DNA from 3 places in the Endozoicomonas sp. Z74 genome. Region 2 is predicted to be linked to each of the others. Evidence: predicted binding sites of a transcription regulator. Region 2 holds the regulator's gene; each other region holds the start of a gene.
What was found. Region 2 encodes sigma-54, which starts transcription at its own class of promoters, with help from an activator protein. Its sites were predicted from a motif close to TGGCACNNNNNTTGCTNT; they were not measured.
Positions count from the first base shown of each region.

Region 1: the regulator sigma-54 is predicted to act here: its motif matches at 2,309-2,326, upstream of glnK (P-II family nitrogen regulator).
Region 3: the regulator sigma-54 is predicted to act here: its motif matches at 1,342-1,359, upstream of ACNRUY_RS13885 (NarK family nitrate/nitrite MFS transporter).

Region 1 covers NZ_JBLYZI010000135.1:4,687-9,063, forward strand. The annotation lists gene ACNRUY_RS23910 (SDR family oxidoreductase) at 1-163, shown strand, start outside; gene ACNRUY_RS23915 (ammonium transporter) at 381-1,631, opposite strand; gene glnK (P-II family nitrogen regulator) at 1,777-2,115, opposite strand; gene ACNRUY_RS23925 (2OG-Fe(II) oxygenase family protein) at 2,477-3,580, shown strand; gene ACNRUY_RS23930 (accessory factor UbiK family protein) at 3,564-3,965, shown strand; gene ACNRUY_RS23935 (YifB family Mg chelatase-like AAA ATPase) at 4,042-4,377, shown strand, end outside.
Region 2 covers NZ_JBLYZI010000032.1:10,559-14,935, reverse strand. The annotation lists gene dcuC (C4-dicarboxylate transporter DcuC) at 1-658, opposite strand, end outside; gene ACNRUY_RS11380 (RNA polymerase factor sigma-54) at 1,112-2,599, shown strand; gene hpf (ribosome hibernation-promoting factor, HPF/YfiA family) at 2,718-3,029, shown strand; gene ptsN (PTS IIA-like nitrogen regulatory protein PtsN) at 3,105-3,560, shown strand; gene ACNRUY_RS11365 (F0F1 ATP synthase subunit B family protein) at 3,688-4,377, opposite strand, start outside.
Region 3 covers NZ_JBLYZI010000044.1:22,628-27,004, reverse strand. The annotation lists gene ACNRUY_RS13885 (NarK family nitrate/nitrite MFS transporter) at 1-1,281, opposite strand, end outside; gene nirB (nitrite reductase large subunit NirB) at 1,618-4,152, shown strand; gene nirD (nitrite reductase small subunit NirD) at 4,214-4,377, shown strand, end outside.

The sequences.
Region 1 (4,377 bases), on a different contig from region 2:
GACCGGAAGTATGAAGCCGGAAGCAAAAGCCCGGTTGAATGCGGGCATCCCTGTTGGTCGCATGGGTACACCGGAGGAGATCGCCCACACCGCCGGATTTATCTTTGAAAATGATTATTACAATGGCCGGGTTGTGGAACTGGATGGAGGTTTGAGGATGTAGGCTATTGCCTCAATTCTTTTGTCTGGGAATTCACTGCTATCGTTTATCCGGTAGCAGTGCATTTAAAAAGGCAAGATTAAGTTGCTCAATAGCTGAATCGTACTTGGCGCGGTTATATCCAGATTTTCCTTCCTGCTAAAGAAAAAACGACTCTGGCTTTTCAGTGAAAGCCAGAGTCGTTTATATTCAATAAAACCTGTCTTGATATCAGTAGTCGTTACGACTTGCTGGTAAACTCGGGATAAGCTTCCATACCACACTCTGTAAGGTCGGCGCCTTCGTACTCTTCTTCTTCAGAGATACGCAGTCCCATGATGACCTTGATGACGCCCCAGACTACCAGGGAAGCGGCGAACACCCATGCGAAGATGGTGGCAATACCCAGCAGCTGTGCTCCGATTGTGGCATCACTGTTGGTCAGGGGAACTGCCAGAAGACCCCAGATACCCACAACACCGTGCACTGAAATGGCACCTACCGGGTCGTCAATGCGGAGTTTGTCCAGACCCAGGATGGAGAAGACGACCAGGGCGCCACCCATGGCACCGATCAAGGTTGCGCCAAGAGCGGTGGGAGTCAGAGGTTCCGCAGTGATGGCGACCAGTCCTGCCAGGGCACCGTTCAGGGCCATGGTCAGATCCGCTTTGCCAAACAGCAGTCGTGCTACGATCAGGGCAGCAATGACACCCCCGGCGGCACCGGCATTGGTGTTGACGAAAATCTGGGCAACGGCGTTGGCGTTTTCAACGTCGGCAATTTTCAGCTGCGAGCCTCCGTTGAAACCAAACCAGCCCAGCCACAGGATAAAGGTTCCCAGGGTTGCCAGAGGCAGGTTGGCACCGGGCATGGCATTGATGGCCCCCCCATTGGTGTATTTGCCTTTGCGGGCACCCAGCAGCAGGACACCAGCCAGAGCAGCGGAGGCACCGGCCATGTGAACCACGCCGGAACCGGCGAAGTCCTGGAAGCCTGCTGCGTTCAAGAAACCACCGCCCCACTTCCAGAAACCCTGTACCGGGTAAATAAAACCGGTCATAAAGACAGCAAACAGCAGGAAGGCCCAGAGTTTCATCCGTTCAGCCACGGCACCGGAGACGATGGACATGGCGGTTGCCACAAAGACCACCTGGAAGAAGAAGTCAGAGCGCAATGAGTAATAAGGCGCGTCGTCACCACCGGCGACCACCGCTTCAACGCTGTTCTCTGTCCCCAGCAGGGTGCCAAACATAGGCAGAATGCCGCCTTCATTAGCGCCGGGGTACATGATCTGGTATCCGCACAGCAGGTACATGGTGCAGGCTATGGCAAACAGGGCCACATTCTTGGTGAGAATTTCAACGGTGTTCTTGGAGCGCACCAGGCCAGCTTCGAGCATGGCAAAGCCAGCGGCCATCCACATGACCAGTGCGCCGCACATAAGAAAGTAGAATGTGTCGAGTGCATACGACAACTGAGTTGTATCTTCCACGGGACCCCTCCCAGTAAAATTTAAATTGTTTTTATCTTTTTTCTTCAGCCCAAGGCTGTTTATATACGGCTCAAGACTGATGGTGACTTTTACTGCTGAATGTTCACCGTATCCGGTGGCGTTCAGCCAAAGGGTTTATGCTGGCTCAGATGGCGTCTGCACCGGTTTCGCCGGTACGAATCCGGATCGCCTGCTCAAGGGCGGTGACAAAAATTTTGCCATCACCAATCTTGCCGGTATTGGCCGCATTGGACACCGCTTCAATGACTTGATCCAGCAAGTCGTCGGCAATGGCCACTTCAATTTTGACCTTGGGGAGGAAGTCCACCACATATTCAGCACCGCGATAGAGTTCGGTATGCCCTTTCTGGCGCCCAAACCCCTTGACCTCAGTGACGGTGATTCCCTGAACACCAATATCCGAAAGTGCTTCACGCACGTCATCAAGCTTGAAGGGCTTGATAATGGCTGATACCAACTTCATCGACGATTCTCCTGGCTGATTTTTATCTGCGAGTATTGACCGAAAGCGTTATCCGGGAGGGGTGATCTGGATAAACTGCAGTTTCCCGAGTCTACGCATTTCCATTTCTGTTACAAGCGCAACCGGCAGGAAAACAATTCAGTGACTCTTTAAGTACAGCCGGTAACCGACCACCCTCTTTGCGGTTTTCACTTATGCAGGCATTGTGCCAGCTTTGATCATCCCCTTGCGTTATCAGAGCCAGGCCCATAAGCCGCCATTAAGAGGGTTACAAAAAGCAGATGTATTCCGTGAATGCACTATATTGATGCACTGTAACCCTTTCGCGCCCTGCATTCGTGCACCAAAAAGAAGCATGCGAATGAAAGCACTTTTTCCAGAGAGCCTTTTCAGGCTTCGGGCAAACAAGGCTAACGCTTTCTCAGAACCCCTTCGGGAAATGGGAGCAAAGGTTCTTATCAGGGCTTGGTTTTTTTTATTTGGCCTGCTGATCGTCGCAATGCCTTTCATTACCGTTTCTGGAGCCCCCTTGGAAGACCGTCATAACACTGAGATTGTCACTATTGATGTCAATGACCCGGATGCGCCTTCGCAACTGCTCAGCGCCTATACCACGACAGGTATCGCCTATTTCAGTGGGCTGCCTCTGGCTTCAGACAGTGTGAGAGAAAACATACTCCGTACGGCCCGGCGTTTCTTTCATGGATACTCTCCGTCAGAAAAGGCCAAATTCCGCTTTGGGGTGCCCGGTTATGTCCGGGGCTACACCGGTCCGGGGAGTGAGCAATATGGCACGACCCATAGCAGTTACCGGGAGCATTACGTTGAGTCCCTGGACATAGTTAATGGCATGAAGCCATCGGACTGGCCTGAGCCATTGAGGGAGTCCGGCCTGATGGCTGAGCTGGAAGCCTACCGGAAAGAGGCCAGTGCTGCGGCCAGTTCTATTCTTGCACTGATTGAGAAAGCCCTTTCCCTTGAAGCGGGTTTTCTGGTCAATCAGCACCGGCTGGAGGTGGCCAACAGCACTTTCCGGTTGAACCACTATCCTGCTATGGGACAGACAAAGCGGCGGGGAAATATACGATTTGGTGAACACACCGATTTCGATACGCTCTCAGTGGTGATGCTGCTGGATGACGCAGAAGGGCTCCAGGTTAGAGACATTCAGGGTCGCTGGCGGTCACTGAAAAGAAAACCGGGCACTGTTCTGGTTCATGTGGCCGACATGCTTTCCCGCTGGAGTAATGACCGCCTGGTGGCCACGCCCCACAGAGTCTTTGCGGATGAAACTCTCAGTGTCTGGCCTGAACGGTATTCCCTTATCCTTTTTGTGGCGCCGCCAGCGAGTGCTCTGGTTGACTCAAAAGATCTTTATCCTGATGAGGCCCGCAAGTACCCACCGGTTACCGCAGGTGAATATCTTAAAGAACGGCTGGCACAGATTTATGGAAAGCAGCCATAGCAGCCCGATCAGCTATCGACTGGAATCATCGGCAAATGGCAGTTTTATGGTATGCTCATCGGCATTGATTCTATTGACCGCACCCAGCCAGACATTACTGATGATTGACAAAGCCACACTGATTAACACCATTGCCGGCAAGGCCGGAGAGATGCTCAGTGGTGAAAAAAGCCGTACCCGGGAAGATATTGAAAATAACATCCGGGCTCTGGTCAGCAGCGCTCTTTCCCGTCTGGAGCTGGTGACCCGGGAGGAGTTCGATACTCAGGTGGCGGTGCTGAAGCATACCCGGCAAAGACTGGAGGAGCTGGAAAAAATCGTTGAAGCCCTGCAGAGCCATGAGAGCGGTTCTCTGACTCCAACAGACGAATCACCCAGTGAATAGCTGATCGTCCAGGCAGCTTGTAGTCAACCTGCTATCTTTGTTGATCCAGAGCAGTGTAAGCGGTCAACAATCATCGATGGTATCAAGACTGGCACAGGTTCATACCCGGGCATGTCACGGCATTCATGCTCCTGCCGTTTCGGTGGAAGTGCATCTTTCGGCAGGGCTGCCTGCCCTGAATATTGTCGGTCTCCCGGAAGCCGCCGTTCGTGAAAGCAAAGACCGGGTCAGAAGTGCTCTGATCAACAGTGGTTTTGAGTTTCCCGATAGTCGCATTACGGTCAATCTGGCGCCCGCCGACCTGCCAAAGGAAGGCAGCCGTTTTGATCTGCCCATTGCCCTGGGGATTCTTGTTGCCTCAGGGCAACTTCCGACAACGGTGCTGGAAGACCGTGAATTTCTGGGTGAGCTG
Region 2 (4,377 bases):
GGTCACAGCGACGCTGCCAGAAAAAGTGCAGTGCCGCAGCCAGCAAAGCCATAGGTACCGTCACCCAGGCCTGGTATCCCAGGAAGTACTCGGTAATATCCAGTCCGGACTGACTGGCGGCAAAGTTCGCATTCACCTGGGTCACACCGATTTCAAACGCTGCAGGAGAGGCAATCACAGCAACGGCAGAAGCTGGGCTCAGACCAATGTTTCTCAACACCGGATATAGAGTGACCATCAGCAGCAAACCCAGCCCGGTGGCAGAGGTGACAAACATCTGCAATACGACACTGAGCAGATAGCACAGAGCCAGCACTACATAAGGAGACCGGAAACGGCTGATCGGCTTGACCGCAAGGCGAACCAGCGCTTCTGAGGCACCAATGTGTGACATATAAGTGGCAAAGCCCCCACAGGCCATAATCGTCAGGCCAAGACTGGCCATCCGATAACTGAACACCGTGTTCATCAGCTGAAACAGATCAAAAGGCATAAACCCGGTTGCCTTGTCTGCCGGCAGAATGTCCTTGATCCCCATAAGAGCAGCAGCGCTCAGGAGAACAATGCCCGCAAGGGCAAGAGAGGCCGAGGCACTAAAATTTTTCACGATGGCATACACCACCAGCGCCACAATTGGTATAACGATTAAAATATCCATGGGATTCCCATCATCTTAAATTGACGGGCAGGCTATTTTTTGGACTATCGTTTGTAATTGATCGAAATCAATCCAATGGGTTATTGCCTCAACTTAAAAAAAAGCTATCGGGGTAACTCTCATTTCCGCCGTGGATAGCGCTGATAGCGCCCTGCAGGAAGAACCCATCGCTGTTATCCGGGCGGAAACTTCCCTGAGGTCTTCTCTCCAAAACAGGGTATTCATGACACTTTTTTATCTCTATTTTTGCTCATACAACTTTTTTCGGGCCTGACTATGGGTTTATAATCAGCCACACATGGAGAGTGGTCGCAAAAGCATCCGTGCTAATACTGACCAGACACCGGCGGTCTGAATAAGCTGACTGACAGTCATTGGGACTGGACTGCTGAATCAGGCGAAAAGGTGTTACGGTCTCCAGCGGACAACGAAGTAAAGGTATACGGTTGCCCTATGAAGCCTTCTTTACAGCTCAAGATGGGCCAGCAGCTGACCATGACTCCCCAGCTGCAGCAGGCCATCCGGCTGCTACAACTATCCACGCTGGACCTTCAGCATGAAATCCAGGAAGCCCTGGAATCCAATCCCATGCTGGAAGCAGAGGATAACCAGGCCAGTGATTCCGCTGCCGACGCAACAGCAGACAACGCAGCGGATTCCGGAGGCAAGGAAGAGCTGGTGGATCTGAGCGAAACCACCATCGAGCCTCAGCCCCAGGAAATGGCGGAATGGGCAGACAACATTCCCAACGAGCTGCCCGTCGACTCAGCCTGGGACGAGGTGTATTCCAGCCTGCCTGCCGCCAGTGGCGATGATGAATACGACCCCCTCTCCCGCTCCAAAACCGTGGAATCCCTTCAGGATCATCTTCAATGGCAGCTGGATATGGCCCCGATGAGCGACCGGGACCGTCTGCTGGGCCTGGCCATTATCGAAGCGGTCAATCCCGATGGCTATCTAACCTGCAGCATGGATGAACTCTATGTCTCCCTGCAGAGCCAGCTGGAAGAACTGGACCTGGAAGAACTGAAGGTGCTTCAGCACCGCATTCAGCAGTTTGACCCCATTGGCTGCGCCAGCAGTGATCTGAAAGAGTGCCTGCTGGTTCAGCTGCAGCAACTGCCAGACGATACCCCCCATTACCAGAATGCCGAAAAACTGATTCAGCAGCATCTTGAAGCCCTGGGGGCCAGAGATTATGCTCAGATCATGCGCAAAACCAAGCTCAAGGAAGATCAGCTGCGCGAGGCGCTTGGCCTGATCCAGAGTCTGACGCCCAAGCCCGGCAACGTAATCGATCCTTCCGAGGCAGAGTATGTGGTCCCTGACATATCCGTGCGCAAGGAAAAAAACCGCTGGGTGGTGGAACTGAACTCCGACGCTCTGCCTAAACTGCGCATCAACAACAATTACGCCTCCATGGTACAGCGGGCCAACAGCAGTCGTGATAACGTCTTCATGAAAAACCATCTTCAGGAAGCCCGATGGTTCCTGAAAAACCTTCAGAGCCGGAATGAAACTCTGATGAAAGTGGCCAGTCAGATCATCGCTTACCAGCAGGACTTTCTGGAACACGGTGACGAGGCCATGAAGCCTCTGGTACTGGCCGATATCGCCGAAGCCGTTGGCATGCATGAGTCTACGATCTCCCGGGTGACCACCCAGAAATACATGCACACCCCTCGTGGGGTCTATGAACTGAAGTACTTTTTCTCCAGCCATGTCAGTACGGCATCCGGAGGAGAGTGTTCATCAACGGCCATCCGGGCCCATATTCGAAAGCTGATTGCGGAAGAAAATACCCGTAAACCCTTGAGCGATAATAAAATTGCCAGCCTGCTGGGAGAACAGGGGATAAAAGTGGCCAGACGGACCATCGCCAAATACCGCGAATCCATGAACCTGCCACCCTCTAATGAGCGAAAGCAACTGGTGCCCTGATGTTTTTTTGCCCCAGGGCATCGCAAGCAGCAGGGAGAGTGTTAAAATCCATAATACAGCCAGTACGAAAATCCCGCGCACTGGTAAACATCTGGAAATGGGATCAGGAGAGCGTTACATGCAAGTCAACATCAGTGGACATCATGTCGAGGTAACAGAAGCTCTGCACGACTACGTCGCCAAGAAACTGGAACGTCTGGGCGCCCACTTTGACAATATCACCAATGTACAGGTGACTCTGAGTGTAGAGAAGCTGGTCCACAAGGCAGAAGCGGTTCTGCATACCCGTGGAGCCGATATCAACGCCACCGCAGAGAATGAAGACATGTACGCCGCCATTGACCAATTGTCGGACAGGCTTGACCGGCAGCTGGTCAAGCACAAGGAAAAAACGCTGGGTCGGATGCAGGGAGCCAGTGGGCGGCTTTAATCCAAGACGCCCCGAAGCGACCCGAATCTTGTCGTCTGACCAGCCCCACTATCCGGTCTCTTCAATAAAGAGTGTATGATCATTAATCACATCCTTACTCCCGGGCGCACCTTTCACGGTGTGCACGGGGTCAGCAAGAAAAAAATCCTTGAATTTATTGCCGAACGCATCAGCAGCGAAGTGCCTGCCATCAATGCCAAGGAGCTGTTTGAGGCACTGATTGCCCGGGAGCGACTGGGCACCACAGGCCTGGGCAATGGTATTGCCATCCCCCACTGCCGCTGCAAAGCCTGCCCGGAACCCATCGGGTTGTTTATGCGGCTGGATGAGCCAGTGGATTATGATGCGGTGGACCGGAAACCAGTGGATCTGGTCTTTGCCCTGATTGTACCGGAAGGGGAGAACCAGGAGCACCTGGATATTCTCAGGGCTCTGGCGGAGCGTTTTCAATCAGAGTCATTGCTTGGGGAGTTGCGAGCGACTGAAGATGCGCAGGCGCTGTATCAATACTTGACCGCTGCCCCAGCATGAGCATTGGGAACAGCAAAGCAAAACCCCCACAACAATCCAGTACTGAAGTGGGGGCTTTTTACCTAGGTCAGTATTCTAAGAGCCGCATGATTTAGCATGCAGACACTCAATGAAACAACTAGACCAATCAACCAACAAAGTAACTAACAATATTGGCCAGCATTGATCCAACACCCTTTTTAGGTGCCGAGGCTTCAACTATCTGATCAAGCTTGGTCAATACCTGCTGGTTTTGCTGTGCAAGCTTCATGTTTTCAACGGCTAATGCACTTATATTACTCTTAAGAGCCTCAACCTCAGGGGTCGCCTGCTTCTTGCGTTCAGCAGCCTTTTGCCGAATAGCATCCCTTTTCTCAGCTGCTTTTCTTTGCTTTTCTCTTATACCCTCAAGGTGTTTCTCCCGCCTGTCATTAGCATCCTCCATACGCGCCTGAGCATGTTCACTTCTCATCTCATGGGCCTGACTGGACTCTTTCAGGTTAAACTGTCGTCTGTTCAGGCCTTTGTCATGCATAGCCTTTGCATCTTCCTTGATAGCCTCCAGCTTTTCATCTCTTGCTTTCTCAGCTGAAGCAAGCTTCGCATTGAAATGCTCCAAGGCCTCCATTCTTCGCCTGTATTCCTCTTCGGACATCTCAGGGTTTCGGACACTGACAAAATCCACCTCTCGCCCTTCACCGTCAGCATCAGTAATAGTGATACTTACCTGGTTCGGATCACGAACTGTCAAGCTTTCATCTGACATTTCAGCCCTAGGATACTGATATGAGTAATCACTTTTAAGAGCAGGTCGACTGGCCGTTGCCTCAGAAAATCG
Region 3 (4,377 bases), on a different contig from region 2:
TCCGGTCATACCGGCAATCTGTCCGGTCAGCCTTCGCTTGATCAGGGGGACCACTGCAAATACGGCTCCTTCGCCAGCCTGAACAAAGAAGGAACAGGTCATGGCGGCAATAACAGCCATCACCAGGGGCCAGCTGGAATCGATAACGCTCATCACCAGGTAACCCACGGCCAACCCTGCGGTCATGATCAATAAGGTGGATTTTCGGCCAAAGCGGTCACTGATCAGGCCGCCACCGGGGCGGGACATCAGGTTCATAAAGGCATAGGCAGAGGCCACCAGGCCCGCCATCACCGGATCCAGTTGGAAGGTGTCGGCAAAAAAGAGGGGCAGCATGGACACCACGGCGAGCTCTGAGCCAAAAGTGGCAAAGTACAGCACATTCAAAACCGCAACCTGTTTGAACTTATACTGATGAATCGCCGGAACCGGGGTTGAGAAGATTTCTTTGTTGACCTGCCACACTTTCCAGCAGTCAAAGGCATACAGTAATACCAGGCTCAAGTAGATTGCGTTGACGACACCGCCAGACAACATGCTGACGCCATTGGGGGACAGCTTCCAGGCCAGCAGGGCCAGGGCCGCATACATGGGAATTTTCATCAGCAATAACAGAAAGAAGTCGTTTTTTGACGTGACTTCCATGGCTCCGATATTTTTTGGGCGGAAGTAAGTAGAGCCTTTAGGGGTGTCGGTGACATTGAAGAAGTAGATAACGCTATAACCCAGTGAAAGAAGGCCTGTTACGCCTACGGCGTAGCGCCAGCCATCTTCTCCGCCAAAGAGCAGCGCCAGACCGGGCAGGCTCATGGCCGCGGCGGCAGAACCGAAGTTGCCCCAGCCACCGTAGATGCCTTCAGCGGTTCCCAGCTGGCGGGCGGGGAACCACTCGGACACCATGCGGATGCCGATCACAAAACCGGCACCAATGGTTCCCAGCAGAAAACGGGCGATGGCCGCCTGGGTGAAGTTATCGGCCAGGGCATACATAAAGCAGGGAATGCTGCAGAGGGCCAGAAGGGCTGAGTAGGTTCTGCGGGGGCCAAACCGGTCTGTGAGCATGCCAATCAATACCCGGGCAGGAATGGTTAACGCCACATTCAGAATCAGCAATGTCTTTAATTGCTCCCGGGTCAGCCCCAGGGAGTCGGCAATAGCCAGAGCCAGTGGGGCATGGTTGAACCAGACCACAAAGCTGATAAAAAACGCAATCCAGGAAAGGTGCAGAATTTTGGTTTTCCCATTAAATGAGAGCAGGTTGAAACGGTCGGGGTTATTCATAACGGCCTATGAGTCGCTTTTTATTAGTGAACGAGAGTTTAAGCGCTTTTCAAAAGAGGGATAGCAAAGATCAGGCCAGGTGGAAAACGGTAGCGTTGCCGTTTAAAAGAAAATAAATTGCACCAAAATAACACGGGCTAAAATGCGACTGTCTTTTTTTGGTGCGCTCTTCGGGCTGGCATCTGTCAATTAACGGCCTTATTCATCCTTTTTACCTTTAACGGTTATACGTATTGGGTTGGCATAACACCTGCTAACAACACCTGCCAAGAGTACGGCATAAGAGTGGGTACTCAACTTAATGCATTGATCTTCCAGAAAGAAGGATGGGCCGGAATGAGCAGGAAACCAACCCTGGTAGTCGTCGGTAACGGTATGGTAGGCCACAGCTTTATGGAGAAGCTGGTGGCTGCAGGTGGACTGGAGCAATACCAGGTGGTTGTTTTTGGTGAGGAGTGCCGGCCTGCTTATGACCGGGTTCATCTTTCCGAGTATTTCAGTGGCCGTACGGCGGATGAGCTTTCCATGGTACCCGACGGCTTTTATCAGCAGCAGGGAATTGACCTGATTCTCAATGAGAAGGTCGTGGCCATTGACCGGGAAAATCAGCAATTAACCACGGATAAAAAAAGAACGGTTGATTATCAGCGACTGGTGCTGGCCACGGGCTCCTATCCTTTTGTGCCACCCGTTCCGGGACATGAAAGAGAGAATTGTTTTGTCTATCGCACCATTGAAGACCTGGAGGCGATTACCGCTGCGGCCCAAAACAGTAAAGCAGGGGCCGTTGTCGGTGGAGGTCTGCTCGGTCTGGAAGCTGCCAAGGCATTAAAAGATCTGGGGCTTGAAACCCATGTGGTTGAATTCGCCCCCCGGCTGATGGCCGTTCAGGTGGATGATGGCGGTGGGGCCATGCTCCGGAAAAAAATAGAAGCCCTGGGCGTGCAGATTCATACCGGGAAAAATACCCGGTTAATTACCGATGGCGAAGAAGCGGTTCATCAGATGCAGTTTGCTGACGGTGAGGTGCTCAATACCGATATTATTCTGTTTTCCGCCGGTATCCGACCCAGAGATGAACTGGCCAGACAATCCGGACTGTCGGTTGGGGAGCGTGGCGGCATAGAGATCAACAATTATTGCCAGACGTCGGATGCCGCTATTTATGCCATTGGAGAGTGTGCTTTGTGGCAAAACCGGATATTTGGCCTGGTGGCTCCGGGTTATCAAATGGCTCAGGTGGCTGTGGACCATTTAACCGGTGTCGTTGACACTGAGTTTACCGGCGCGGATATGAGTACCAAGCTGAAACTGATGGGAGTCGATGTGGCGAGCATCGGGGATGCCCATGGTCATACCGGGGGATCACTCAGCTATCAGTTTATCGATGAAGAGCATCAGGTGTATAAAAAACTGGTGGTGTCCAAAACCAAAAAGAAGGTGTTGGGTGCAGTCCTGGTAGGGGAGGCAGAAGACTATGGCACACTGCTGCAGATGATGCTCAATGGCATCGCTCCGCCAGACAACCCCTCTGAATTGATTTTGCCTTTAACCGAAGGCTCATCCTCTTCAGGGCTAGGGGTGGCGGCGCTGCCGGACACTGCACAGATCTGTTCCTGTTTTAATGTCAGCAAAGGCGACCTGGTGGGGGCTGTGGCCGGTGGGTGCCAGGACATTGCCTCACTGAAGGCTGAAACCAGTGCCGGAACAGGCTGCGGGGGGTGTGCCCAGCTGGTGAAGCAAGTGCTCGATCATGAGCTCACCCAGTTGGGGGTGGAAGTCAAAAAAGACATCTGTGAACACTTCCCACACTCCCGTCAGGAACTCTATCACCTGGTTCGGGTTGGGAAGTTGCGCTCTTTTGATGAGGTGGTGGAGAAGCACGGTCGGGGCATGGGGTGTGATATCTGTAAACCCACCATTGGCTCGATTCTGGCGTCCTGCTGGAATGATTACATCCTCAAGTCAGAACACGCCCCCTTGCAGGATACCAACGACTACTTCCTTGGCAATCTGCAAAAAGACGGCACTTACTCAATTGTGCCCAGGGTGCCGGGGGGCGAAATCACGCCAGATAAACTCATTGTTATTGGTGAAGTGGCGAAAGAATTTAACCTTTATACCAAAATCACCGGTGGCCAGAGGATTGACCTGTTTGGTGCCCAGGTCAATGAACTACCCGGAATCTGGAAGCGCCTGGTGGATGCCGGTTTTGAAACGGGCCATGCCTATGGGAAATCACTTCGGACCGTGAAATCCTGTGTGGGCAGTACCTGGTGCCGCTATGGCGTCCTGGACAGTACCAGTATGGCCATCGCCATCGAAAACCGCTATCGGGGCGTCCGTTCTCCTCACAAGATCAAAATGGCGGTATCCGGTTGTACCCGTGAGTGCGCCGAGGCCCAGAGTAAAGATGTGGGTGTGATTGCCACGGAAACGGGCTGGAATCTTTATGTAGGTGGCAATGGTGGTATGAAACCCCGTCATGCCGACCTGTTTGCCACCGGCCTCGATGACGAAACCCTGGTGAAATACATTGATCGTTTCCTGATGTTCTATATACGAACCGCAGACCGCCTGCAAAGAACCTCCGTCTGGCTGGATAACCTGGAAGGGGGGCTGGATTATCTGAAGGCAGTCATTATTGAAGACAGTCTGGGGATTAACCGGGAGCTGGAAGATGAAATGACGCACCTGGTGGGCACCTATCAGTGTGAGTGGAAAACGACGCTGGAAAGCCCGGAGAAACTGAAGCGGTTCAGTCACTTTGTTAACAGTGACCAGTTGGACAGCAATGTCGTGTTTGTGGGTGAGCGCAGCCAGAAAAGGCCCGCGACAGAGCTCGAGAAAATTGAGTTAAGACAGTCTTGAACGGTAAATAAAACAGTCTTGAACGTTAAAAACAGTCTTGATCCCGGAAAGGAGATTTATCATGGAACAGTGGACGAGCATCTGCACCGTTGAAGAACTGGCCTCAAACCTTGGGGTCTGTGCGCTGATTGATGGCCAGCAGGTGGCGGTGTTTCGGGTGGACCAGAACTATTTTGCCCTGGATAATTTTGACCCTTTCAGCAAGGCCAATGTGATCGCCAGGGG